Linked DNA regions of Prochlorococcus marinus XMU1408. The protein of the gene in region 1 interacts with the protein of each later gene in a pairwise test. Links are inferred from orthologs where the notes say so. Each region holds a gene or a part of one and is shown in the gene's direction. Other genes may lie near its edges.

The links.
Region 2: the proteins of DNJ73_RS09240 (region 1) and def interact in binary tests that used the Escherichia coli proteins (3 or more experiments, as listed by UniProt). The link is inferred for Prochlorococcus marinus XMU1408 from one-to-one orthologs.

Annotation. Positions count from the first base shown.
Region 1 is NZ_QJUE01000007.1:15,304-22,569, reverse strand. Bases 1-2,766 are described here. They hold DNJ73_RS09240 (aspartate-semialdehyde dehydrogenase), read left to right. Parts: upstream 1-747; coding sequence 748-1,785; downstream 1,786-2,766. Other genes in these bases: DNJ73_RS09230 (ribonuclease J), read left to right, coding at 2,757-2,766; dapA (4-hydroxy-tetrahydrodipicolinate synthase), read left to right, coding at 1,778-2,686; tig (trigger factor), read right to left, coding at 1-594. In the rest of the region: more of DNJ73_RS09230, read left to right, coding at 2,767-4,706; tRNA lysidine(34) synthetase TilS, read right to left, coding at 4,722-5,702; DNJ73_RS09220 (DUF561 domain-containing protein), read left to right, coding at 5,833-6,612; excinuclease ABC subunit UvrB, read left to right, coding at 6,703-7,266.
Region 2 is NZ_QJUE01000001.1:129,573-136,960, reverse strand. What follows is about bases 4,501-7,388. They hold def (peptide deformylase), read left to right. Parts: upstream 4,501-5,584; coding sequence 5,585-6,193; downstream 6,194-7,388. Other genes in these bases: DNJ73_RS00635 (ABC transporter ATP-binding protein/permease), read left to right, coding at 7,112-7,388; DNJ73_RS00640 (hypothetical protein), read left to right, coding at 6,711-6,992; DNJ73_RS00645 (histidine triad nucleotide-binding protein), read left to right, coding at 6,260-6,595; DNJ73_RS00655 (alpha/beta hydrolase family protein), read right to left, coding at 4,501-5,489. In the rest of the region: Fe-S cluster assembly protein SufB, read left to right, coding at 1-246; Fe-S cluster assembly ATPase SufC, read left to right, coding at 297-1,088; DNJ73_RS00665 (SufD family Fe-S cluster assembly protein), read left to right, coding at 1,085-2,326; DNJ73_RS00660 (aminotransferase class V-fold PLP-dependent enzyme), read left to right, coding at 2,323-3,570; more of DNJ73_RS00655, read right to left, coding at 3,567-4,500. UniProt on the Escherichia coli protein: Removes the formyl group from the N-terminal Met of newly synthesized proteins. Requires at least a dipeptide for an efficient rate of reaction. N-terminal L-methionine is a prerequisite for activity but the enzyme has broad specificity at other positions.

The DNA of each region.
Region 1 (7,266 bases):
ATTTGCTTTTCCACCTTCAATTTCACTTCCATCATCTGAGAATCTTCCTTTAAAGCTTACTAGCGCAATATCTCCTTTTTTTGCGGCACGATCACTAACTGGCACCTTAGTTGCTAGTTGAGCGCGGGATTGCTCAATGAGTTCATCAACTTTCTTTGGGTCAAATATTAATGTCTCTACTTCTGCAGTTAGGCCTGAATATTTTTTTAAAGTTGGAATAGGGGATATGTCAGTTTCAAGTTTTAATGTAAGAATTTTTTCTGGGTTAAAGTTTTCCAACATAGTTTCAAAACCCTCTTCGAGTTCTGGTTCACATAAAGGTTCAATTCCCTCTTGATCTAATGTTTCTGTCCATATTGTTTGTAAAAGTGATTCTAATGCGGATGCTTGTATTCTTTTGACTCCCAGTTGTTGAATCACCACTGCTTTTGGGACTTTACCTTTTCGAAACCCAGGGATTGAGATGGATCTGCTGAGTTTGCTTAAAGCTTCGTTGTAACTATTTTGGCATCGATCTGCGGGAACCTCTACCTCTACAGCAATTCTGCTATTAGGTTTTGAACTGGTTTTTACTTTTAATTTTGCAGCACTCATTGAAACGGAATTCTCAAATTTGGTTAGCGTAAGAAAGCGTTAGTTCACTTCCAAAGCTATTGTGGCCTAAAAAGCATCGAAAAATTTGTTATTTGTTGATTTTTCCAATAAGAAAAATTTTTTTGTTAACCCTTTTTAATTTCTTTATCAAGTTTGGACCCACAATTTCTTCTACCAGAGAGACCTCTCACAGTTGCGATCCTTGGATCGAGTGGAGCTGTGGGTAAAGAATTATTAGCTTTGCTTGAAGAGAGATCTTTTCCTATTGATAAATTAACTTTACTAGCATCGCATCGTTCAGCAGGAGAGATTCAGAATTTTTGTGGCACTGAGTTGAAAGTTGAAGAAACAACTCAAGAGAGTTTTAAGAATGTAGATTTAATTTTAGCTTCAGCTGGCAGTTCTATATCTCGTAAGTGGAAAGATGCAATTCTCAGCTCGGGAGCTTTGATGATTGACAATTCAAGTGCATTTCGAATGGAAAATGATGTTCCTTTGATTGTTCCTGAAGTCAACCCTGACGATTTAAGTAAGCATAAAGGGTTAATTGCTAATCCTAATTGCACAACTATTTTATTAGCTTTGGTTCTTGCTCCATTGACAAGGCGAATTCCTATTAAGCGGATTGTTGTCTCAACTTATCAATCTGCAAGTGGGGCTGGTGCAATGGCAATGGAAGAATTAAAAAAATTAAGTCAAGAAGTTTTAGATGGATTAACTCCAAAAAGTAAAGTTCTTCCATATTCTTTGGCATATAATCTTTTTTTGCATAATTCACCTTTGCAATCAAATAATTATTGCGAGGAAGAAATGAAAATGGTTAATGAAACTCGAAAAATCCTTGGTGATCCTTCGCTTTCATTGACTGCAACATGTGTAAGAGTTCCAGTTTTTAGAGCCCATTCTGAAGCGGTAAATATTGAATTTACTCAGCCTTTTCCGATAAAAGAGGCTTATGAAATTTTGGAATCTGCACCTGGAGTTGAAATACTTGAGGATTTTGAAAACAATCGTTTTCCTATGCCACTAGATGTAACTGGTAGGGACCCTATATCTGTAGGTCGAATAAGGCAGGATATAAGTAACCCAAATGCTTTGGAACTATGGTTGTGTGGAGATCAAATCCGCAAAGGCGCAGCGCTCAATGCAGTTCAAATTGCTGAACTTCTATTACCAAAAAACCATGAGTAAGTCAGCTTTATTGTCTCCTGCACCTTTTGGAAGGATATTAACTGCAATGGTTACTCCCTTTGATGAAACGGGGCGGGTAGATTACGGTCTGGCTGCTGATTTGGCTAATTATTTAGTAGATCAAGGTTCAGATGGCATCGTTGTATGCGGAACTACCGGAGAGTCTCCGACTTTAACTTGGCAAGAACAACAAAAGATGCTTGAAACAGTGCGAAATTCTTTAGGCTCAAGAGCTAAAGTTTTGGCTGGGACAGGAAGTAATTCGACTTCTGAGGCAATCGAAGCTACAAAGGAAGCAGCTAATTCAGGCGCTGATGGTGCTTTAGTGGTTGTTCCTTACTACAACAAACCACCTCAAGAAGGATTAGAAGTTCATTTTCGCTCAATTGCAAATGCAGCTCCAAAGTTACCTTTGATGCTCTATAACATTCCTGGGAGGACAGGGTGTTCGATATCGCCTAGTATTGTAAGTAAGCTTATGGATTGCAGTAATGTAGTCAGTTTTAAAGCTGCAAGCGGAACAACAGAGGAAGTGACTCAATTAAGAAACTATTGTGGAGAAGGTTTAGCTATTTATAGCGGTGATGATGCTTTGCTTTTGCCAATGCTTTCAGTAGGAGCAGTAGGTGTTGTTAGTGTTGCAAGTCATTTAGTTGGTCCTAGTTTGAAAAAAATTATAGAGAGTTTTTTAGAGGGCAAATACGCTGAGGCACTTTATTTGCACGAGAAATTACAACCTCTTTTCAAATCCCTTTTTGCAACAACTAATCCAATACCTATTAAAACGGCACTTCAATTAATCGGTTGGTCTGTTGGACCTCCTCGAAGTCCTCTAGTCTCTTTAAACAGCGAAATGAAAGAAGAACTCTTGAAGATACTTTCTTCTATGAGGTTGATCTGATCGATTCTCTTGTATTCGAGACCACCTTACTTTCATTTAAGTAACAACCAAGTTTTTTACATAAATTTCCATGACATCAAGTTCAATGAATTCTCAAAGTTCAAAAAATGCTCAATCAAAATCTCCTTGTTTGAGGATTATTCCTTTAGGCGGCCTAGGAGAAATTGGCAAAAATACTTGCGTTTTTGAATATGGTGACGACATCATGATTCTTGATGCGGGTCTGGCTTTCCCGACTGATGGCATGCATGGTGTCAATGTAGTCATGCCTGACACTACTTATTTACGTGAAAATCAAAGCCGAATAAGAGGCTTGGTAGTAACTCATGGGCATGAAGATCATATTGGAGGTATTTCTCATCATTTAAAGAACTTTAATATTCCTATTATTTATGGTCCTCCCTTAGCAATGTCTATGCTTAGAGGGAAAATGGAGGAAGCAGGTGTTGCTGATAGAACAACCATACAAGTATGTGGACCTAGAGAAGTTATCAAAGTTGGGCAACATTTCTCAGTTGAATTTGTACGAAATACACATTCAATTTCAGATAGTTATTCCTTTGCCGTAACTACTCCAGTGGGGGTAGTATTTTTTACAGGAGATTTCAAGTTTGACCATACGCCGCCTGATGGTCAGCCTTCAGATCTAGCAAGGATGGCACACTATGGTGATCAAGGTGTTCTTTGCCTTCTATCTGATTCAACTAACTCAGAAGTTACAGGATTCACGCCTTCTGAATATTCTGTTTTTCCAAATTTAGATAGATATATAGCTACTGCTGAGGGAAGAGTAATGGTGACTACTTTTGCTAGTTCTACTCATCGTGTAGCAATGCTTTTAGAGTTAGCCATGAAAAATGGTAGAAAAGTTGGCTTGCTAGGTCGTTCAATGTTGAATGTGGTTGGTAAAGCAAGAGAACTTGGATATATGCGCTTCCCTGATGATTTATTTTTTCCAATTAAACAGATAAGAGATTTGCCCGATAGAGAGACTTTTTTATTGATGACAGGCAGCCAGGGAGAATCAATGGCTGCATTGAGTCGTATCGCCAGAGGTGAGCATCAACATGTTCAGTTAAAAACCAGTGATACAGTCATTTTTTCCGCTAGTCCTATTCCTGGAAATACTATTTCTGTAATGCATACGATTGATAAATTAATAAAACTGGGTGCAAAAGTTATCTATGGAAAAGATAAGGGTATCCATGTTTCAGGTCATGGCTGTCAAGAAGATCAAAAATGGATGCTTGGATTAACTAGACCTAAATTCTTTATTCCAGTGCATGGTGAGTACAGAATGCAAGTTCTTCATGGAAAAACGGCTGTATCGATGGGAGTTCATCCGGAAAACGTATTAGTCATGGAAAATGGGGACGTTGCTGAATTAAGACCTGATTCTCTCGTTCAAGGTTCGCCAGTTAAATCAGGAGTTGAATTACTAGATTCTTCTAGAACAGGTGTTGTCGATACTCGTGTACTAAAAGAGCGGCAGCAACTTGCTGATGATGGAGTTATCACGGTTCTCACTCCGATTAGTACTGATGGCGTAATGGTTGCACCACCAAGGGTGAATCTTCGTGGAGTCATAACTAATGTTGATGCTAAAACAATGGTTAATTGGACTGAAAGAGAAATTAATTGGGTTTTAGAAAATCGATGGAAACAGCTTGTTCTTAAGACAGGAGGCAAGTCAGTTGAGGTCGATTGGATTGGTTTGCAAAGAGAAGTTGAATCAGGACTATCTCGAAGATTGAGAAGAGAGGTTCAAGCTGAGCCATTAATACTTTGCCTTGTTCAACCTGCTCCTGGCGGAACTCGTGCATATAAACCACAACTTGATCAACAGTCAGAGTCACGATCAGCAGTTAAGAAAATTGCTGATACAGCTTCTAAGTCAACAAATGCATCGGTAGCAAATAAAGAGACAAGTTCACCAACGGAACAAAAATCCAATAGCGAATCTAATTCTGAAGAAATGCCATCTGGAAGAACAAGACGACGTAGATCAGCAATTAGCTAATAGGCACAATTATTATTAATTAGTCTTGTTTGATACATTAATATTTTCTTTGTCCCAACTTACAAGGAAGTCTCCATGAAGATGGATAGTTCCAGGTGGCTTGTTTCGAGATATCTTGTTATTTATTTCTTCGATTTGTAGAGCTGTTATTCTTTTAACTCCTAACATTTTCAACCAATTAGAAAGGATTATTTTTCTAATTGAGTTTGTGAAATCTATTAGTTTTTTTCGTGATAGCGAATTTATATGCTCTCCCTTGCAAAATTCTATTGCTATTTTTGCAAATGATTGTTGGTCTTCGCTATAACTTTCAAGTCTATTAGCTACATATGCAATTCTTGAATCTGCGCCTTTATATATTGAATTTAAAATTGGTAAAATTTCATTTCTAATTCTATTTCTTGTTAAATTTATATTTGTGTTTGAAGGATCAATCCAAATTGGTAAATTAAACTCCTTACAAATTTCGAGAGTTTCTCTTCTGTTAAATATTAGAAAAGGCCTAGCTAAATTGAGATTTTTATCTAAAACTCTTTGTTCTTTAAGTGTACTTAGACCAATCAGATCACTTCCTCTAGCTAGATTCATAATGATTGTTTCTGCACGATCAGTAGCGGTATGCCCTGTTAATATTCTTTGACAAGGAAAATTTATATTTTCTGATGATAATAATTTGGCTTTCATTATTAGGTTTTGATATCTCCAGTTTCTAGCTTTCTCTTCATTACTTGCTTCTTCTTTATTTGCTTGATTAGAGTGAAATGATATTTGCTTATTAAGACACCAAAGTTTTAGCTCGTTTTCTATTTTTTCAGATTTTCTATGCCATTGGTGATCGCCATGCCATATTTCGATTTGCCAGTTATATAGCTTTTTTAAATCAGTAATTAATTTCAGAAGGGCCATTGAATCTTGTCCCCCAGATACAGCTAAAAGAAGAGTTGAGTTACTTGGAAGCAGAGATTTATTTTGTTTGAGCCTTTTGTGCAAACGCATATGCCATTTGCTCCAAGACCTTTGATTTGGGTCAGATTGTGACATTTGCTTTGGTTTCAGAGCTCTATTAGCATTTTGTTAGTTCTTTTGCTGAGTCAGTGTCACAATCAGATTAATAGTTGATGTTTTTATGACACTTTTGCAGACTTTGCCCGTTTCACTTCAAAAGAGTATTCAACATAGATCTTTATTGAAAGTAATTTCTGGTTTGAGTAATTTTAATCCAGAGTCAGTATTTCGAATTTCAAAAGCTGCAGGTCTTGGAGGTGCGGATTTATTAGATATTGCTTGTGAGCCAGAATTAGTAGAGTTAGCAGTGGAAGCTTCTAATCTTCCTGTTTGTGTAAGTTCGGTGGAACCAAAACTTTTTCCTGAAGCTGTTAAAGCAGGAGCATCAATTATTGAGATTGGGAATTTTGATTCTTTTTATCCAGATGGGCGTTTTTTCTCGGCTGAAGAGGTGTTGTCTTTAGCAGTGGAATCTCGACGACTTTTACCTGAAGTTGTTTTGTCAGTTACTGTTCCACATGTTTTGCCTTTAGATAGTCAAGCTCAATTAGCGTTAGATTTAGTTGATAAAGGGGTCGACTTGGTTCAGACAGAGGGAGGGACGAGTTCTCATCCAATCAGTCCTGGAACTTTAGGTTTAATAGAAAAAGCATCACCTACGTTGGCAGCCACTTTTGCTATCACAGCTGCTTTGAACAGTAATCATAGTGATGTGCCTGTGATTTGTGCGTCTGGACTCTCTGAAGTTACTGTCCCAATGGCTATATCAGTAGGAGCTTCTGGTGTCGGTATCGGCTCAGCTGTTAATAAATTGAATAGTCAATTAGCAATGATTGCTACTGTAAAAAGTCTACGTCAGGCTTTAAATTCCTTTGAATTCGCTTCCACGATTAATAAATGAATTTTATAACGTGAGTTAGAACTTTTTTGATTGCAAATTTCGCGAATATGAAATCAATAAATTTATCTTTTTTGATCATTTATTAAGAATATGCCTGAATATAAACTCCAAGCTCCATATGTACCAAAAGGTGATCAACCTGATGCTATTAAAGGTCTTGTTAGAGGTATAAATGATGGTGAAAAGTTTCAAACACTTTTAGGCGCAACTGGTACTGGTAAGACCTTTACGATAGCTAATTTAATTGCTCAAACTGGGAGGCCTTCATTAGTTTTAGCTCATAATAAAACACTTGCAGCTCAATTATGTAATGAGTTAAGAGAATTTTTTCCTGATAATGCGGTTGAATACTTTATTTCTTATTATGATTATTATCAGCCTGAAGCCTATGTTCCAGTTAGTGATACATACATAGCTAAGACATCTTCAATTAATGAAGAAATTGATATGTTACGCCACTCCGCAACTAGATCTTTGTTTGAACGAGATGATGTAATAGTGGTAGCTTCAATTAGTTGTATTTATGGCTTAGGAATTCCAAGCGAATATTTAAAGGCTTCTGTAAAGTTTAAAGTTGGTCAAAGTATTAATTTACGATTGTGCCTTAGATCATTAGTTTCTAATCAATATACTCGTAATGATGTAGAAATAAGT
Region 2 (7,388 bases), on another replicon or contig:
AGTGCGAATACATATCCATATATTCAATCTCAACAACCTCAATCAAATATTGAACATGAAGCTAGTACTTGTAGGATTTCAGAGGATCAACTTTTTTACTTGCAAAGCAGAGGAATTGACTTTGAAGAATCTGTTTCAATGTTAATTAGTGGATTTTGCAGTGATGTTTTTAATGAATTACCTATGGAGTTTGCATCTGAAGCAGATAAACTTCTAGCTTTAAAATTGGAGGGTTCAGTTGGATAAAAACAACACAAACCATACCTTTCCCCCACTACAACTTTCCCTCTAATTTAGTGATTTTATCAACTTCAGAAACAATATTATCTATTGAAGATCTTCATGCCAGTGTTGAGGATCAACATATTCTTAATGGTGTAAATCTATTAGTAAAAGAAGGGGAAATTCACGCAATAATGGGTCGCAATGGAAGTGGAAAAAGTACACTTTCAAAAGTTATAGCTGGCCATCCATCTTACAAAGTTCTATCAGGCTCCATCCAGTTTAAAGGAATGAATATTCTAGAGTTAGCTCCTGAAGAAAGAGCAAGAATTGGGATTTTTCTTGGTTTTCAATATCCGGTAGAAATTCCTGGAGTTAGTAATTTAGAGTTCTTAAGGGTTGCCACTAATTCTAGAAGAAAAGAATTACTTAAAAGTGAATTAGATACTTTTGAATTCGAAGATCTAGTTAAAGAAAGATTGAAAATAGTAGAAATGGATCCAGCCTTTCTAGAAAGAAGCGTAAATGAAGGTTTTTCTGGAGGAGAAAAAAAACGTAACGAGATTCTGCAAATGGCACTTCTGGAGCCATCAATATCAATACTGGATGAAACTGACTCAGGGCTTGATATTGATGCTCTAAGAATTGTTGCGTCTGGGATCAATAGACTATCGCGACCAAATTCGGCAACAATTTTAATCACGCATTATCAAAGACTCTTGAATGAAATTACTCCTGACTTTGTACACATTATGGCTGAAGGAAAAATAATAAAAACTGGCAATAAAGAGCTTGCAATTGATCTTGAAAAGTCTGGATATGACTTCATTGATAAAAATATCAAGAATAGGGAGATGGCAAAATGAAATCATCGGCTATTTGCCGAGAATGGCTTAATTCTCTTCCGCCTACTCAAGGTTATTTAAAAAAAGAACAAACCATAGGTCGAGGAAAACTTTTAGAAAAAGGTATGCCGTCTAACAAGGATGAAGCATGGCGTTTATCCAACTTCAAGAGATTAAATAGTTTTTTATCCTTACCACTCATTAATAATCACAAAGATATCTCATCAAAAGATCAATCCATCTTGCCCGATAAGGAAAAAGATAGAGAAAGAATTGTAATTAATTCTATTGAAAATAAAGTTAATGATATTAATTTGCCTAATGGTATTGAAACACTTACAGATATAGAAATTGAAAAGAATGTAGGAAAAATAGTTAAATCCAATAATATAAAAAATGATATTTCAGTATCTCTTAATCAAGCATCAAGCTCAAATATTTTAGCTTTAAAAGTTAAAAATCATTTTAATGGATCGTTAGAACTAGTAGTACCATCTATTGAAGAAAAATCTATCTCTACTAGAGTATTTTTACTTTTAGAGAGAGGTGCAAAATTAGATCTCTTACAAGTTTTCTTAGGTAATAATAACTCCGCACAAAATCATTTAACCGAAATAAAAATTGAATCTAACGTAGAGTTAACCCATGGGTTGATTTCTATGGGTGAAGGAAAAGAATCCTGCTCAATTTGCACTTTAGCAGTAGAACAATCAGAAAAAAGTATATATTCTCTCCATTCTTTATACCATGGTTGGGATTACGCCCGATTCGAACCAAGAATAATTCAACGAGAAGGTGAAGCTTCAACAATCATTAAAGGACTACAAGTAACTAAATCAAAAGAGCAAATAGCTACACACTCACTAATTAGATTTGACGGCCCAAACGGAAGACTTGATCAATTACAAAAAGCTGTCGCTTCTGAAAATTCCCACTGCATCTTCAATGGTTCGATAGAAGTTCCTCAAAAAGCGCAAAAAACAGAAGCTGCTCAGCTAAGTAGAAATTTACTACTTTCTAAACGCGCAAAAATTGATACAAAACCAGAGCTTGAAATAGTTGCTGATGATGTTAGGTGCACTCATGGAGCAACTGTAAGTCAACTTCAAGATGAAGAATTATTTTATTTACTTAGTAGAGGGATTGATAATGAACATGCTAATTCTTTATTATTAAAAGGATATTATGATGAAATTATTTCCCACTTTCCTAAAAGTGCTAAAAAATGGAATTTTTTTGAAAAGTTAATAAAAAAGTGAAACATTTAATAGATCATATTGCTGAAAAAAGTAGAAAAGATTTCCCACTAATAAATGGAGATCGTAAGAATTTAATATATCTTGATCATGCTGCTACTAGCCAAAAGCCACAAGAAGTAATAGATACTTTAAAAAAATATTATAGCTATCAAAATGCTAATGTTCACAGGGGTGCTCATCAACTTAGTGCAATTGCTACTGAAGAGTTTGAAAATGCTAGAAAGTTAACAGCAAGGTTTATTAACAGTAATAATGCAAAAGAAATTATTTTCACTAGAAATGCAACAGAAGCTATCAACCTTGTGGCTTATTCATGGGGTAATTATGAACTTCAGGAAAACGATGAAATATTAATCAGTTTAATGGAGCATCACAGCAATATAGTTCCTTGGCAAATAATATCCAAACAAAAAAAGTGCAAGCTCATTTATATCAATATTGATGAGAATGGGGAATTAGATATTGATGATTTTAAAAAGAAATTGAGTAATAAAACTAAACTAGTAAGCCTTGTACATGTAAGTAATACTCTAGGTTGCTGCAATCCTATTGAAGAGATATCTCATCTTGCGCATCAAAAAGGGAGCTTAGTGCTTTTAGATGCTTGCCAAAGTCTTGCTCACAAGCCTGTAGATATTAAAAAACTTGGTGTTGATTTTCTTGCTGGATCTTCCCATAAACTTTGTGGTCCAACCGGTATAGGTTTTTTATGGGGCAGAGAAGAAATATTAGAGAAAATACCACCTTTCCTAGGTGGAGGAGAAATGATTAATGAAGTTTTCAAGAATGAAAGTACATGGGCAGACTTACCTCACAAATTTGAAGCAGGTACACCCGCAATAGGAGAAGCTATAGGTATGGGAAAAGCCCTTAATTATTTACAATCAATAGGACTAAATGAAATTCATAATTACGAGAAAGAATTAACTAGATATCTTTTTGAAAAATTAGAACAAATTGATGATGTAAAAATTCTTGGTCCTAGTCCATTAAATCAGCCTGAGAGAGGGCCATTAGCCACATTTTATTTCAAAGAAATTCACTCTAATGATATTGCTGAATTACTCGACAATAGTAATATTTGTATAAGGAGCGGTCATCATTGCTGTCAACCACTTCATCGCTTCTATGGGATAAAGAGCACAGCGAGAGCTAGCTTAAGTTTTATTTCTACTACATCAGAAATTGACTACTTAACTGAAGAATTACAATCAATAATTTCTTTTTTAAAAAAGAATTCTTAAATATTAAGATTATTTCTAAAAAAAGCTTCAGTTTTTTTCAAGACTTGAACCTTGATTCTGCCATCTTTAAATCCATGACCTTCCTTCTTAAATAAATTAATTTCAACAGGAATTTCTTTTTTTGATAATTCTTCTTTGATTAAAATAGATTGATCAAATGATATAATTTTATCTTTTAATCCATGAAATAATATTAATGGAACATTGATATTATTAACATTTTGACAAGGAGATCTTTTAATATATTTTTCATAATCAGATTCGATATGACCTATTAAGTAATCCAAATAAAATTCTTCAAATCTATGTGTCGAATTAGCCATACTTAAAAGATCAGTTACGGGATATTTACATGCTGCTATTTTGAAAATATTAGTGGATGACAAGCAACCTAAAGCTGTAAATCCCGATGCACTGCTCCCGATAATTGCTATGCAATCCTTATTTGCCTTTCCAGAAGTAATTAAAACCTGAGCAGCCTTAGTACAATCAAAGACGTCAATGACACCCCAATTCCCTTTTAAGCGATCTCTATATTCCCTACCAAAACCTGAAGAGCCTCCATAATTAACATCGACAACCGCCCAACCCCTAGAAGTCCAAAATTGCACCTCCAGATCCAGTCCACAATTAGCCATACCTGTTGGTCCGCTATGACTTTTAACCAATAATGGAGGTGGTTTTGTTGGGCTATTAAGAGGTGGATAATACCAAGCATGGACATCTTCTTCATTCGCTCCGCTAAACCAAAAAGATTCACCAATACTTATTTGCTTTGGATCCAAGCTCAATGAAGAGGCAGGAGTATGATCCCAGCTGTAATCCAATAAATCTATTTCAAAAATCCCTTCACCAATTAATGGACTACTTGCAATTGCAACTAGTCGATTCTGATGTGAATGAAGTCCTGAAAACTCATTAAAAGGCTGATCAATAATTACTATTGAACTATTTTTTTGAAATAAAGCTAAAGTCCAAATTCCTTCCTGAGCAAAAGAGACAACAACATCATCCCCCGCACATGAAAAACTCGACATACCGAGAACCCATTGAGGAAAAGCGATTTCAGCTCGAATAGTCCATTTTTTTTGATTAATAGTAATAGCTGTATTATTTGTGTCAGTTTTAATTTGCGTGATATTCCACCATCCCGTGGTGTCTTCAGCTACGTAGAGTTCACCTTTATCCGACCACACAGGATTAAAAAATGATATTTGTCCCTTAAATTTCAAATATTCACTATTAATAGTTATTATTTTTATAAAATTCCCATCTTCTTGTAATCTAGCTAGTTTTAATTCATTTGAATCCCAGGGCATTGAAGTTTTTTGCCATTCAATCCATGCCAATTTTCGATCTTTCGAATTCAGTGCAAGATAACCTAAAAAACCTTTAGAAGAATATAGTTTTTTTGGATTTTGATAAGTTTTTTCTAGAGAAAAAGAAACTATATAATCTTCTCCTTTCTCTTCCAGCAATCCAATCCAAATATTTTTTTCTAAGTCAATTACACCACCTGCTAGAAAAGATGTGTCCTTTTTCGAAAGACAAATTGATTCTATTTTTGGTATTAATTTAAAAGAAGAAGAAGATTTCTCATCGTATTTTTCGCAAAGCCAAGTTCTCATCCACAAGCAATTATCGTAATTATCAATCCAAGTTAATATCAGAACTGAATCATTTAAAGCAACCGTTAATGGGGCTCCACCATAACCATGAATTTTTGTCCTTAAATCTATCGGATAAGGTGTTAACTCTTGAGGTAATGAATCTTTTTCTCTCCAAGGTCTAATTAAAGCAGTAGTTCTTCCCTTTTCGTTTGGTCTTTGTTCTAACCATAAAACCCAATCTCCTATTATCCGAGGCTCTTTAACTATTGGAGCTTCGCCATAAACTTTTTCAGCATCCAAGATTGTCATTTTTTGATTCATCCTTGATGTTGAGAGTCAATGATTAATTCACTCACTTAACTTAAAACAAAGTACAGTATAAAAGTTGTTGTTTTGAGACTCCTTTGGCTGGCAGTTTTGCTCAACTTGCAAAAAATGCAGAAAAAAAGAAGCCTTCAATATCAGTTTCTAAAGAACCTGTCACAAACCCCCCTTTGAAGGTATTTCAGCTTGGCAACGAAGCTTTAAGAACCCCTGCGAATCGTATCGTCAAAGTTGATGACTCAATTCGAAAGTTAGTTAAAGATATGCTTATAACTATGTATTCAGCCAAAGGAATTGGTTTAGCTGCGCCGCAAGTAGGCATACATAAAAGGCTTTTGGTTATTGATTTAAACTTTGAAGATCCCAATGCTCCTCCAAATGTTTTTATAAATCCTGAAATAATTTCATCTAGTGCAACCATAGATACTTATGAAGAAGGCTGTCTAAGTATTCCTGGAGTATATTTAAATGTTTTAAGGCCCTCATCAATCAAATTAAGTTATCGAGATGAAATGGGGAGACCCAAAAAAATGAATGCTGATGGTCTAATGGCACGATGTATTCAGCACGAAATAGATCACCTAAATGGTGTCTGCTTTGTTGATAGAGTCACTGATGAAAATGAACTCAAAAAACAATTAAATGAAAATAATTTCAATCAAAGCGATGTCATAAAAGCAACAAATTAAAAATTCTTTTTAATTAAAACTACAAAAATCAAACCCTATTCAATTCTTTATCTCTCTCCAAATTAAATGACAACAATTTTCGATAAAATTATTAGTGGTGAATTACCTTGTGATGAGGTTTTTAGCGATGAAAAATGCTTAGCTTTTAAAGACATAACTCCCCAAGCACCTACCCATATTTTATTAATTCCCAGAAAACCTATCCAAAGTCTGCAACAAATAACAGAAGAAGATCAAGAATTACTTGGTCACTTACTACTTAAAGGAACAAAAATTGCGAATGCTGCTGGTCTTGAAAGTTGGAGAACTGTTATCAATACAGGAGAAGAAGCTGGTCAAACGGTATTTCACCTACATATTCACATAATCGGAGGAAGAAAATTAAATTGGCCTCCAGGTTGATTATTTACTTTTTATTATTGATTCCTAATCAATCAGCACGATTGCCTTACTGGCTTAGTGTCTGACTCATCTCACCCCAGTTTTGCGCTATAAGATAGGTAATTAGTTAAGTTCAATGGATTCTCAAACAGCTGCAGATAAAAACGGCATTATTAATAAAGTAAGTACAGATTTACAAGATTTTTGGTCAAATCTTAGTGATAAGCAGCAATCTATTTTAAAAAAAATATGGTCAATTTTAACTTATAAATGGCAATGGCAAATAATTCTGAATGCCCCTTTTTTAGTTATTTGGATATTAGATCAAACTATTCCTGCAGTTCATTCATTTAATATGCAGCTTATTTTTTCACTTCCAATACCTTTGGTAATAAAAACATATTTGGGTTTTAGCTAAGATATATAAATAAATCACTTTGATGAGTTTTCCTCTCAAACAGTGTCAAATTTAACTCTAAAAAATACGCTAGCCTTATTGCTAATCAAGTTTTATTGATTTTGAAATAATCCAATTAAATGACCTCATCGATTTCTAAAGCTCAAAAAGGATTAGTAAGCCAACTTATTAAATTAAGAAAGCTTACTCAGCCATATTTTCTACCTTATACAAAGAACAATGGCTGGCTATTTCTCTATTTGTTAATAGCTTTATTATTTTGTGTTGGCGGAACAGTTCTATTTTTACTTACAGGTTTAATGAGCCTGTTAACCAATTTAGCTCCAGAGATAACAAACCAGTTTTTAGGAGGAGTTCAAAATTCCTTAAAGGTCATTTGGGATGGTCCTTCGGGAA